2 regions of the Dialister invisus DSM 15470 genome follow, and region 1 is predicted to be linked to the other one. Evidence: riboswitches for the same ligand, from Rfam matches in the RefSeq annotation. Region 1 holds a riboswitch; the other holds the start of a gene.

Evidence for each region. Region 1 has a riboswitch for cobalamin ahead of GCWU000321_RS09670 (TonB-dependent receptor plug domain-containing protein). Riboswitches for the same ligand answer to the same signal wherever they lie in the genome.
Region 2: another riboswitch for cobalamin. It lies ahead of GCWU000321_RS04815 (methylmalonyl-CoA mutase family protein); the one in region 1 lies ahead of GCWU000321_RS09670 (TonB-dependent receptor plug domain-containing protein).

Annotation. Positions count from the first base shown of each region.
Region 1 covers NZ_GG698602.1:1,686,252-1,692,838, forward strand. Annotated here, with positions in the region: gene GCWU000321_RS08120 (autotransporter outer membrane beta-barrel domain-containing protein) at 1-1,389, shown strand, start outside; gene GCWU000321_RS09640 (hypothetical protein) at 1,645-1,806, shown strand; gene GCWU000321_RS08130 (YbjN domain-containing protein) at 2,388-3,107, shown strand; gene GCWU000321_RS09260 (OmpH/Skp family outer membrane protein) at 3,153-3,557, shown strand; cobalamin riboswitch at 3,693-3,881, shown strand; gene GCWU000321_RS09670 (TonB-dependent receptor plug domain-containing protein) at 4,087-6,587, shown strand, end outside.
Region 2 covers NZ_GG698602.1:970,080-976,666, reverse strand. Annotated here, with positions in the region: gene GCWU000321_RS04840 (VOC family protein) at 1-27, shown strand, start outside; gene mmdA (methylmalonyl-CoA decarboxylase subunit alpha) at 101-1,630, shown strand; gene GCWU000321_RS04830 (hypothetical protein) at 1,673-1,975, shown strand; gene GCWU000321_RS04825 (biotin/lipoyl-containing protein) at 2,012-2,422, shown strand; gene GCWU000321_RS04820 (hypothetical protein) at 3,045-3,545, opposite strand; cobalamin riboswitch at 3,757-3,924, shown strand; gene GCWU000321_RS04815 (methylmalonyl-CoA mutase family protein) at 4,171-6,447, shown strand; gene scpA (methylmalonyl-CoA mutase) at 6,449-6,587, shown strand, end outside.

The DNA of each region.
Region 1 (6,587 bases):
AAAGTGCTCTATCAACATGATAAATTACATCCTTCCAAGATAAAGGGCGGCGATTTTATTGTTCGGAAAGCGGCAGCGGGAAGTGGTATTACTCTTCGTATAGACAATACTGGCCTGAATACCTCTTCAGGCAAAGCAGCCGACAAGAATCTGGTGAGCGAGACACTGAACGCACTGGCAGGAAAACTGTACTACGAAGCCTACAAAAACGGAGAAAAGAACCTGGCAGGGACAGTAGAAATTGCAGAAGGCCTCACAGCCCAATCAGCAACAAAGAGACTGGAAACCATGACCTATAAAGCGGGAACAGGACAAGGCCAGTATCTCTATACCCCGGCAACAGAAGATAATCCTAAACCGAACCCGAATCCGAATCCGAACCCCAAGCCAAATCCTAAACCGAATCCGAACCCCAAACCGAATCCCAATCCCAACCCGAACCCCAAGCCGAAGCCTCCCATTATTTATGGAAGCAAAGAAACCCAGATGATGAAAGGCGCCAAAACAGCCATGACCTCTGCCGTCCTTCTGTGGAGAGGAAACAACAACGATCTGCAGAGAAGAATGGGAGACATAAGACTGGCCAAAGAAGAAAACGGCATCTGGGCCAGATACCTGGGCGGAAAGAACAAGATGGACAAACAGAATACCTACCTCAAACAAACCTATGACATAGCCCAGGTAGGTTACGACAAGAAAAAAGGAAACTGGACCATCGGGGCGGCCCTGGACTACGGAACAGGGAAGGACACCTATGCCAATGGAACAGGGAAAGAAAAACTGGCAAGTTTGGCATTGTACGGAGCCATGCAGAAAGAAGACGGACAGTACCTTGACATCATCCTTAGAGGAAGCCGTATAAAGAACGACTACACCGTATACAACGAAATGAACCACCGCCTGGAAGGGAAGTACAGGACAAACGGCCTGTCGCTGAGCATGGAATACGGGAAGCGGATGAAGAAAGAAAACGGCTTCTACATAGACCCGAGCATTGAACTCACCGCAGGACATTTAAGCGGAAAAGACTATGACGCGGTAAGCGACATGGGCGGGAACAAGAAAATGCACATCCACCAGGACGGAGTGACCAGCGTAATAGGAAGAATCGGACTGGGAATAGGAAAAGAGACAGAAAGAAGCAACCTGTTTGCGAAGATAGGGCTGGCCCATGAATTCGGAGGAACGGTGAAGAGCATCTTCAGTGCAGAAGGCGAACCGACGAGCGGGACAGAAGTAGACCTGAAAGACAGCTGGATAGACCTTGAAGTAGGAGGAAGCTGGCTGGTGAACAGGAACACGTACCTGTACGGAACCTACACGAGAAACTTCGGGGCGGACCTGTCGAACAAATGGAGGATAGATGCGGGCATCCGCTTCAGCTTCTAAGGATGATGAACGCTTTCGAAAGGGGAATAGAAGAAAGCTTTGCTATGAGAACTGAATAAGAAGAAACGAAAGGACCGCCTTTCCGGGTATGGGAAGGCAGTCCTTTTCCGTTTATCTTTTTCTTCATCACGGTAATAGATCCTTCGCTTGCGTTCAGGATGACGTCTTTCGTCTCTCGTCATTATGACGCTTAACGTTTTCTGTCATTATGACGACTTCCGTACCCCGTCATTAGAACGGAGGCAAGAATGCTGTGTGAGAAAGCAGGTAAACGGCAACATGACATTAAGTGAAGAATCTATTATTCTGATGACGCCTTACCGGCTTCCTCATCACGGCAATAGATCCTTTACCGACGCTGCGGATGACGTCTTACCGTCCGCCGTCATTCTGAGCAGGGGTAAGAATATCTTGTGAGAAAGATGGGAAGCAGCAATATGACACTGAGCGAAGAATCTATTTACTTTTATGACGTCTTACCGGCTTCAGTGTGATGGTAATGGATTCTTGGCTGGCCTTCCGGATGACGTTTTGACATGAGTGACACTTTACCGGTAGGCAAAAAGCGGTCGGAATCCCGGCAGGGATTTATCGTCCCTTGGCATCCAAGATGAAAGAAAGTTTAAAAATAATGAAAATAAAATTACCATAAGAAGAAAAGAAAAAGTAAAAATTATTTGCAAATAGTATATGCCTTATGATAATATAATAATATCTGAACAACCTTTGTTCAGAACAATTTCAGAGAGAAGACAAAGTCGAAAGGCTTTTGTGGAGAATCCGGTGAAAATCCGGAACTGTTTTACAGCCGTGAAGGGTGAGAAACCCCAGTCGGATGCCGCTTGTTTTCAATTTTCTAATGACCTGCAGGATAGGGGGCAGTAGATACTTGTACATTCGGTAACTGTCTGGCTTGTCCCGCAGATTTTTATTTATCCCAAATGCCGGCAGGATAGTAAATAATCAGCAAATGTATTTAAAAATCGGAGAGATCATTCATGATCAAACTAAAGGATGAGATTAAACGGGTGGAAGCGGTAAAAGGCAATGTTGTTCCTGTCAGCAAACAGTTATATCTGAATTTACTGAAAGAAATCAAATTATTGCGTTTTAAAGCCCATATGGCAAATGACTGGAATCTTCCTTTGAAAGAAAAAGAAAAAGTGTACAGGGATATCACAGAATTATTGTTTGAGTTCTGGCGTGACCAGAGAAATGGAGCGTACAAAATGGCGGAGAATAAGAATACGGTAAAAGCGGAAACAGCAGTGCCGGAAGTAAAGGTGGGGATTGAAAAGGTAGCTTTGTTTAAGAAGCATCTGGAAGATGCGAAAATCAGCGGGTTCGGTATTCAGGATTTTAAGGATGACGTGCATTCCCAGGCTTTCCGCAGTAACCTTCCTGTAGCCGGACAGAACCTTCCTTTCATGATTTTGTTTGACGACAGTGTTTACACGATCATCCAGGTACAGGTGGCGGCAGCGATTGTAACAAAAGAGAAAAAGGCGACCGTTTGTGAAGAGCTGAATGCGTTGAATGACCAGTACCGTATGCTGAAATACAGTGTGGATGAAGCCGGCAACGTGCTGCTGACCTGCTGTATCCCTGCGGGGCTTGATCATTTTGATGCGCCGCTCGTTGTGGCGATCCTGAACCAGATCCAGGGGCATTTAAATGCGGTGTATCCGACAATTATGGAAAAGCTCTGGAAGAAATAAAGAGTGAAAGAGACGTGTATTTTATTTTGGAAAAGAGGTTTACATATGAAAAAGATTCTTATTTCTATGATTATGGCAGCTGCTTCTCTTGGAATGATGGCGCAGGCTGACGCAGCGTCCGGTTATGTCAATGTGGAGGATGTCCTGTCTTCCACGCCGGCTTTTATGCAGGCAGGGAAGACTGTGGTTTCTGAACAGCAGAAATTACAGAATCAGTTCAATGAACAATCTAAAAATATGTCAGATAAGGATAAACAGGCACTCGGACAGAAACTGAACCAGCAGCTGGCACAAAAGGAAAATGAAGTCATGGCTCCCATCCAGGCAAAATTCCGGGCGGCTGTGGAGAAAGCGGCTAAAGATAAAGGCGTAGATATGGTCATCAATGCAAGAGACGTTATTTATGGCGGTATCGATCTGACAGATGCTGTAAAAGCAAATATGAAATAATGACAGAACGATAAAAGAGTATCCGGCGGGATTGCTTCCCCGGGATACTCTTTTTGCATTTTTTAAGAATCAATAACATTGGATGGGGGTTAAATAAATCCACAAAAAGTTACAAAATAAAATTGAATATGTAAAAATTCTATGATAGAATTCAATTAGCTGATAATTAAAAAAACAAGATAACGGAATCTAATAACGGGGAATCCGGTGAAAAGCCGGAGCTGTCTCGCAACTGTAAGGGAAGTCGGCCTGCTGTGGTCCTTTCACAGAGGGGCAGGCAGACAATGAACCGAGCCAGGGTGCCGTTTGATTTCATCATCAAAAGACTCGCGAGGCATGAGCCGGATGGGAGATGGGAAAAATTTTTCTCATTTCAGTTTGGTTGTGCCTTTTTGTTATGAGTAAATACGGTGGCAATGAATGGAGATGAATCACAATGGAAACAAGCTGATGAAGAACCCTGTAGGGACGGGAGTATGGCTGCCTTTAGGGATGAAAGGGCAGCTGATATTTAGTACGAGAGGAGCTTATGATGAAGAGAGAGAAGAATCTGCATTTTTTGAGGATGGCGGTTATGATTGCCATCGGGGTGCCGGCTGCCTGTATGACTGTCCGGGCGGCGGAGATACCGGCTGCGCCGGCAGAAGATGATATGGCTTTCCGGATGGCGGGGGTCACCGTCGAGGCGAAGCGCCCTGACTGGGAATCCAAACTGTCACCCGGTACCGTTACGGTCATCCGTCCGGAAGAATTTAAAGGGGAGCAAAAAGATCTCGCGGACTTTCTGAAAATGGTTCCCGGCGTCCATGTGCGCGAAGTGAACGGCAAGGGGCAGTATACGGTCGTCACCGTGCGCGGCTCCACGGCGGCCCAGGTCGGGGTATTCGTGGACGGTATCCTGACCAATCTGGGGGGAGATGCAGCCGTGGATATTTCCACCATTCCGGTGAAGAATGTGGAGCGTATCGAAGTATACCGCGGGTATATTCCTGCCCGTTTCGGGGGAACCTTCATCGGGGGCGTTGTGAATATCGTGACCAAGAGACCGGCAAAGGCGGATATCTCGGCGGAAATCGGGAAATCATCCTTCGGGGGCAAAAGTGCCTCGCTCGAAGTGATGTCGCCGCTGGGGAACGGAAGCCTCATGGTGGGGCTTAATCATGAAACGGCCAAAGGCGACTTCCCTTATAAAAATTACGTCATGAATTCCAAAGAATCCAAGAAAGAAGCAAAGTATGAGATGCTAAGTTATGAAACAGAATTAGGCTGGTATGAAAAAAGTGGGGACAAGAAGACATGGCTTATGCTTACATTAAGGAATTACTCTACTCATCTTTCCGATGAAACGAGAAATAAATATAAGGCGGGGAATGTTGAGGACTGGATGGCGTTTGCCAGCAGCGGCGCCTTGGCAGAGGAAATCTACCAACATGATATGGACCAGGCAAGGAAGAACATGGATCGGACCTGGAAAGACGAGTACGCGGAGCTGGTTTCGCAGGAAGAGGCAACAAATTATTTTCTGAAACATGACAAAACGTTTAAACGAAATTATAAATTTTGGTTGAAGCAGATCAAAAAAGCCGGCGGGGATGAGGAAAAAATAGCGCAGATCAAAGCTTGTATGAAACAAGATGTAATTAATGAACTCAAATATTCATGGAATAATAAGGATTCATATTTTTATGAGCCGGAAAATGCTGATGTGAAAGCGGCCGTGGACGGTGCGGTTCTTGAGAATAACAAGGAGTTTTTGGACAAGGCGGATCGGCTTGCCAAGTATAATGCGCAATGGTTGTCGCAGGGGAAGTATGTCGACCCGGAACAGTCTGAGGAGTATACAAAAATCGTGGAAAGGCACAAATATGTAAAAAAGAGGGTGGAAAAACTCAAATCTATGTCGGAAAACCGGCACCGGAGATGGAATGACCGGAAGAATACGAGCGCCATCGTGAAATGGCAGAATGACGAGTGGATGGTGAAGGGCAGCTGGAACCGCATCAAGCGCCATCTGCCGGACAGCCTGTGGGCAGGATACAGCAATACCACACTGAACGCGTGTCTCGGCTACACGGTGGATTGGATAGATGACGCCTTTTATGCGGAAGGGAAGCGGCAGCGCCTTTACACGAACGAACTGATGGTGGAGAACCGCCATCATAACGGCCGCCTGGAATGGGGCTGGACGGCGGATTTCCAGAAACAGAAGAAATACTATGACGTGGAACATATGTATCACTTAAATGAGAACCAGGTCTATTGGGAAGACGTCCCTTTCCGCAAATGGAGCCGGTTTATTTCCCGCAAGTATAATTTCCTCCTCGACGGCACCTACCAGCTGGGAAACAGACAGCTCCTCGAATTCCAGACCAATTACTCCCATGAGCGGATGCACGTGAACGGATCCCTGATGGATAAAGTGCTCGGCGATTCCGATTATTCCACGCTTCTGGGCGCCATACGGAACCGGTATGACCAGAATATATGGAATATCCAGATCCAGGACACCATCACGCTGGACAAAAAAGGCACCTGGTTCCTGACCCCCGCCTGGCGGTATAACCGGTCAGTCATCGTGGGCTACAGCGAGGGGAAACGCTTCGCCGATACGGCATGGCGGTGGTTCCACTGGATCACGCCGCGGGACAGACAGCAGGACGGGAAAGGCACCTGGCAGCTGGCGCTCAAAAAACAGGTGAATGACAATCTTACCTTGCGCATGACAGGGGGAACCTATTTCCGCCTCCTCAATATGTATGAAATTGCCGGGGACGGGGCAGGCATCCTGCCGGTTCCCGCCAACAAGAGGGGGACCGCTTCCAAGTTCCCCCAGCCGGAGTACGGGACCCAGTTCGATTTCAGTACGCTGTGGAACGGGAAATTCCTCCATTCCGACGCCTATGCTACGCTGACCTACTTCTGGCGCCATGCGAACCGGATGCTCTACCTGTACCGGGCAGGACCCGACTGGGCATCCTACTTCAATGACCAAAAAGGGCATATACACGGATTTGAACTGCAGACAGGGCT
Region 2 (6,587 bases), 720 kb from region 1:
GAACGCCCCGGCGGCCCGTCTTTCTAATAGCATAAGGATCGGTCCCTATGCTATAATAGGGACGTCCCGGTAAGGGACCAATATTTTTGGAGGTGTAAGAATGGCAACTGTTGCAGAAAGAATTGAACTTCTTCACAATAACCTCGCACACGTAGAGGCTATGGGTGGAGAAAAGAAAGTTGAAAAACAGCATGCAAAAGGCAAACTGACAGCCCGCGAAAGACTTGCTCTTCTGTTTGATGAAGGCTCTTTTGTAGAAGTCAATGCGCTTGTTAAGTCCCGCTGCTACAACTTCGGCCAGGAGAAGAAAGATCTCCCCGGCGAAGGTGTCGTTACCGGTTATGGTACTGTAGACGGAAGACTCGTATTCGCATTTGCCCAGGACTTCACGGTAGAAGGCGGCTCCCTTGGTGAAATGCACGCTGCGAAAATTGTTCACGTAAACGAACTGGCTCTTAAAGTCGGTGCTCCTTGCGTAGGCCTGAATGATTCCGGCGGAGCCCGTATCCAGGAAGCAGTAGATGCTCTTTCCGGCTATGGCAAGATTTTCTGGTGCAATACCATTGCATCCGGCGTTATTCCTCAGATTTCCGCAATTATGGGACCGTCTGCAGGCGGCGCCGTATATTCTCCGGCACTGACCGACTTCATCTACATGGTAAAAGGCACCTCTCAGATGTTCCTGACAGGACCGGCAGTAGTTGAATCCGTAACCGGCGAAAAGATTACCGCTGAAGCTCTCGGCGGCGCTATGACCCATAACCGTACATCCGGTGTGGCCCAGTTTGCAGCTGAAAATGACGAAGACTGCATTAAACAGATTCGTTACCTGCTTTCCTTCCTGCCGAGCAACAACATGGAAGACGCGCCGATTGTTGAAACCGGAGATGATCCGACCCGTACAGATGCAAGTCTGGATACCATTATGCCGGAAAACTCCAATGCACCGTACGATATGTACGATGTCATCAAATCCATCGTTGATAACGGCGAGTACTACGACGTAGCTAAGGAATGGGCTAAGAACATCATTACCTGCTTCTGCCGTATGGATGGACAGACTGTCGGCATTATTGCCAACCAGCCAAACTTCATGGCAGGCTGCCTTGACTATAATGCTTCCGATAAAGGAGCCCGTTTCATTCGTTTCTGCGACTGCTTCAATATTCCGGTTCTGAACATTGTCGACGTTCCCGGCTTCCTGCCCGGCAAGCAGCAGGAATATGCGGGTGTAATCCGTCACGGTGCTAAGATGCTGTTCGCATACTGCGAAGCAACTGTACCGAAGATTACCCTGATTCTCCGTAAAGCATACGGCGGTTCTTACATCGCCATGTGCTCCCGTGAACAGGGTGCTGACCAAGTATTTGCATGGCCGACCGCAGAAATCGCCGTTATGGGACCTGCCGGCGCAGCAAATATCATTTTCAAGAAGGATCCGCAGAAAGAACAGCGTACACAGGAGTATGTTGATGAATTTGCAACTCCTTACAAAGCTGCAGAACGCGGCTATGTAGACGCAGTTATTGATCCGAGAAACTCTCGTCCGGTAGTTATCAATGCTCTGAAGATGCTTGCTTCCAAACATGAAGTACATCCGGCTAAGAAACACGGAAACATTCCGCTGTAATATGTATTTACACATTGATAATATTTGAAAGGATGGGTTTGGATGAATAACGATACAGTTATGTATATCGCGGTAGCAGCTGCCGTTCTGGCAGTCATTGCCCTGATCATGATCTGCCAAGTACGTTCATCTCTCAATCAGTCCGCAGCACCGGCGGCAGCGGCTAAAAAAGCGGCGCCGGCGGCAGCTTCGAGAGCCGCTGATAATGGTGCTGTTGTAGCAGCCATTGCAGCAGCAATCGTTGCTATGGGCGGCGGTGAAATCATTTCTATCCGCCCGGCAGCAAGACCTGGCTGGACCACAGGCGCCCGCATTGCAGGTGTTTCCGGAAACCAGCAGTTCTAATTGAAAGTTGAAAGTACAAAATTAGGAGGAAGAACAATGAGAAAATTTACCGTAACAGTTAACGGCCAGGATTACGATGTAGTAGTTAAAGACAGCGGCGCAGCAGCAGCACCCGCAGCAGCAGCACCGGCGGCAGCTCCCGCACCGGCAGCAGCTCCCGCACCGGCGGCAGCTCCGGCTCCGGCACCCGCTCCAGCAGCAGCTCCCGCACCGGCAGCAGCACCCGCCGGCGCAGGTGAAGTCGTAGAAGCTCCGATGCCGGGCAAAGTCCTGCGTATCAATAAACACGTTGGTGACGCAGTAGCGGCAGGCGACGAAGTTCTCGTTCTCGAAGCTATGAAGATGGGCAACCCGATCATGGCTCCCTGCGATGGCAAGATTACCGGTATGCCGGTCAGCGAAGGCCAGAGCGTACAGGGCGGCGACACACTCTTTACAGTTGGCTGATTCTAATTACAAAAAGCAGTGCTTCGGCACTGCTTTTTTGCTGTTTAATTTTGTGAACGGGATAATGGATTTCATTAAAGGCAAAAAGAGATTTTTAGAGATTCCTGGATTGCAGATATCATATTAAAGTGCAGGTACTATTCATCTTTGTAAGGAGGTGGGGAAGAATCTGACTATAATGATGAGCAGTATTTCTGCTTACTTGATGAGTATAGAGAACCCGAAACAGTCGGGCATACAGAATAGGTTGTTTTGCATTATGAGATGCCGGAAGAATTTTTTGATTGTGTTTTAAGGGCTCCGGTCGTAATAGAATTATGCAATAAGTCATCTGCTAAACTGCTGAATATTGATTTGTATCTGCTTATACAGCAGCTGCATGGAGAGGTGGTATTGAGGCGGTTCCGGAGATGCCGGACCGAAACGCGGAGCTGGGGGATCAAATCGTTTTTGCATGTCTGTACAGATACAGGATAGCAGTGCTTAAAGTATGCTGATGAGTAGATGAAAGTATTTCTGAAATATTTTTTGCAATGCCCGGCATTTTCTTTTGGGAGTCCATATGCTGTTTGTCCGCAATAAAAACAGGAGGATGTTTCTCCTGTTTATAAGGGACTGAGGATCAATAAGGCATTTCCTCGGTGGGATTCTGTTCTTCTTTTGCCATGGAGACGAGGACGCGGAGCATGGTAAGGCTTACATCGCTTACATCCGTATTCTTGTCGAAAGCGGCGAGGATGCCGTAACGGAAGAGGAGTTCCTTATCATCTTTGCTGACCTGATGGGCGGCTATGAGGATGTCGTCCCGGCCGATCATGGCAAGTGTCTGAGAGAGCGCGATTAATTTTTGCTTCATCGTAGGACTTTTGGATGTGTAGAAGATGAAATGGACGTCATTGTCGGCAGCATTCTGCGCGGAGCTTTCCGGGGAGAGGAGGGGGCTTACATCTACGTCCCAGCCGTGGTCGGCAAATGTCGTGGCGGCAAGTTTTCTTGCCTCTTTATCGTCATCATCTTCAAGCTCCGGCATGAAAAGCCTCGGACGGCGGCCATCCAGTTCTTCGAAGAGGCTGCTCAGTTTCAATGCTTCTTCAGTTCGTCTTTCTTTTTCAGTGTTTGTCATATTTCCGACCTCCTGTTTCCTCCTATAAGATAGGTAAGATATTTTTAATAGTTTGCAACATTAACATCATTATATAGTAGTAATGAATGAAAAATCAATAAATCAGGGGTAAAGATGTGGATAAATATAAAAATTAATTATATTAAATATGAATGTGGTTGATTGACACTTAGAATGTAATGAATTATACTAAAAATGTAGTTATTTAGACAATTTCACATATCTGACAGGTGCGAAAGCGTAAAAGAGAATCCGGTAGAATCCGGAGCGGTCCCGCCACTGTAAAGGGAGTTTATATCAAGTATGTCACTGGGTAACTGGGAAGGCGATATAAACGAGGAACTTGAGCCAGGAGAACTATCTGTCTAAGAATCACCGTTATACCTGCGAGAGATGGGGAGGGGATTGGGAAATTATTTCCTTGTCCGGCTATCAGTTTCGCGTGATAGTCGTTTTTTTGTGAGTAGATTGTAAGGAGGTGCACATATCGGGGATTTTGAAAGTCCGGCTTGAAAGACGTTATGCCAGGCATTTGAAAGGATGTTCCGTCAGGGACTCTGCCGTCTTGTCTGCAAGCTGTATTTTCCGCGGAATTGTCTAAAATTATTATAAGGAGGATGTTTTCATGGCAGAACAGAATACCCAGGAATCGGTCAAGCAGCTTACTGACAAAGAGTTGGAAGCGATCTTGAGAAAATCAAATGAAAAAGCCGATTTCCCAGAAGTAAAATTTGACGAATTTGAAAAGCCGACCTATGAGGAGTGGGTGGAGGCTTGCAATGCTCTGTTGAAAGGAAAGCCTTTCGATAAGATCATGTTTACCAAGACTTATGAAGGGATTACCTTTGATCCGATTTATACATGGAGAACTGGACCGTCAGCAACTGATAAGATTCTTCCGACAGATGATTATCCGGGCATGGGAGATTTTCTCCGCGGCGCAACGGTAAACGGCTATAAATGCGCTCCCTGGGGTATTGCCCAGGCATGCGATGAAACGCTGCCGAAAGAAAATAATGAACTTCTGAAGCATGAAATCGACAGAGGTTCCACTGTTTATAATGTACGTATTGATACCGCCACTGCCGACGGCATTGATGTCATGGATGCCGAAAAGCCGGGCGATATAGGCGTAAGCATTACCGCGCTGGAAGATATGCATACCCTGCTTGACGGTCTTGATATGGAAAAGATCCCGTTTATGATGTATGCTGGTACTTCCTCTCTCCGTATGCTGGCATTGGTAGCCGCGACATTGAAGGCTAAGGGAAAAGATGTCAGCAAAGTGAAAGGTGTTATCGGAGCAAACCCGATTGCCCAGCTGATCAAGAGAGGAAAGCTGAACCAGCCGCTGGAAGAATTGTATGATGAAATGGTGGAATCTATCCGCTGGACGAGAAAGAATGCGCCGCAGCTCCGCACCATTTTCGTCAGGAGCGATATTTTCTCCAATGGCGGTGCGAATGCCGTACAGGAAGTGGCTTATACTTTTGCTATCGCTGTCGAATATATCCGTGAAATGCAGAAGCGCGGCATCGATATCCATGATATTGCCCAGTCCCTGCAGTTCGCATTTAATACAGGCGCCACTTTCTACATTGAAATTGCCAAGCTCCGTGCTGCCCGCCAGGTATGGTCTAATATCATGAAAGCCTTCGGCGCCGAAGAAAAAGACCGTTCCTGCAAAATCCATGCCCGTCCGGCGATGTTTACCAAGACGATTTTCGATATCGGTGTAAATATGCTTCGTGAAACGACCCAGATTTTCTCTGCAGTTGTCGGCGGTGTTGATTCTTATGAAAATGATCCTTATGACGCAACGGTACGCAAGGGTGATGAATTCTCCCGCCGTATCGCAAGAAACGTACACATTATGCTGCAGGAAGAATTCGGCATGCTTCGTCCGATCGATCCGGCCGGCGGTTCCTGGGGGATTGAAGCACTGACCAAGGAAATGGCTGAAAAAATCTGGGGAGAATTCCAGAAAATCGAATCTCTTGGCGGTATCCTGAAAGCTCTTAAAGAAGAATATCCGCAGCAGCAGATTCTTGAAATCCTGAAACAGCGTTTCAAAGCGCTTGACCTCCGCAAGGACAGCGCTGTCGGGACAAATATGTATCCGAATATGACGGAAGAACTTCTTGATCCGCGTCCGGAAGATGTACCGGCGCTGAAAAAAGAACTGTCTGAAGGCGTTGAGAAATATCGTGCCGATATGGACAAAGATTTCCTGAAGGAAAAGCTGGAAGAACTGAAAGCAGCCGATACCGACATCGTTGAGAAGGCAATTGCCGCATTCTCCGCCGGCGCTACAATTTCTGAAGTACGCACAGCAAGAGCTGCCAAAGCGGATTCCATCGAAGTGAGAAAGATTTATGCGCACCGCTGGACCGAACGTTTTGAAAAACTCCGCTTTGACACACAGGCGTTTAAAAAGGAAACCGGCAAGAATGTGGAAATATTCCTGGCCAATATGGGACCGATTCCGCAGCATAAGGCGAGAGCTGATTTCTCCACCAGTTTCCTGCAGGTAGGCGAATTCAGCGTTCATCTGAATAACGGCTTCCAGGATGATGAAGATAAACCGGGTTCACGCTGGGATAAGTGTGTGGAAGCGCTGAAGGCAGGCTGCGATGATAAAGGAACTCCTTATGACTGTGCCGTTATCTGCTCTACTGACGCTACTTATCCGGAAGATGTGCCGGCGCTGGCGCCGCGTTTAAAGGAAGTTTTGGGGAAAGGTACGCTTTTCCTTGCGGGCGCTGCTCCGAAAGATATGGAAGCGGTATATCGTGAAGCCGGCATAGATGAATTTATCAGCGTGAAAGCAAACTGCTACGATATCCTCCGTATGCTCCAGCAGAAAAAAGGCATGAAGATTACGGAAGAGGAGGTAAAATAAGATGGCAATGAACCCCGATTTTACAAAATTAAACCTTGAAGAACATCCCCATTGTTCTTATGATGAATGGAAAGCGGAACTGGAAAAAACAACGGGCAAAAATTATGATGCTCTCTATGAAAATACAATGGAACGTATTC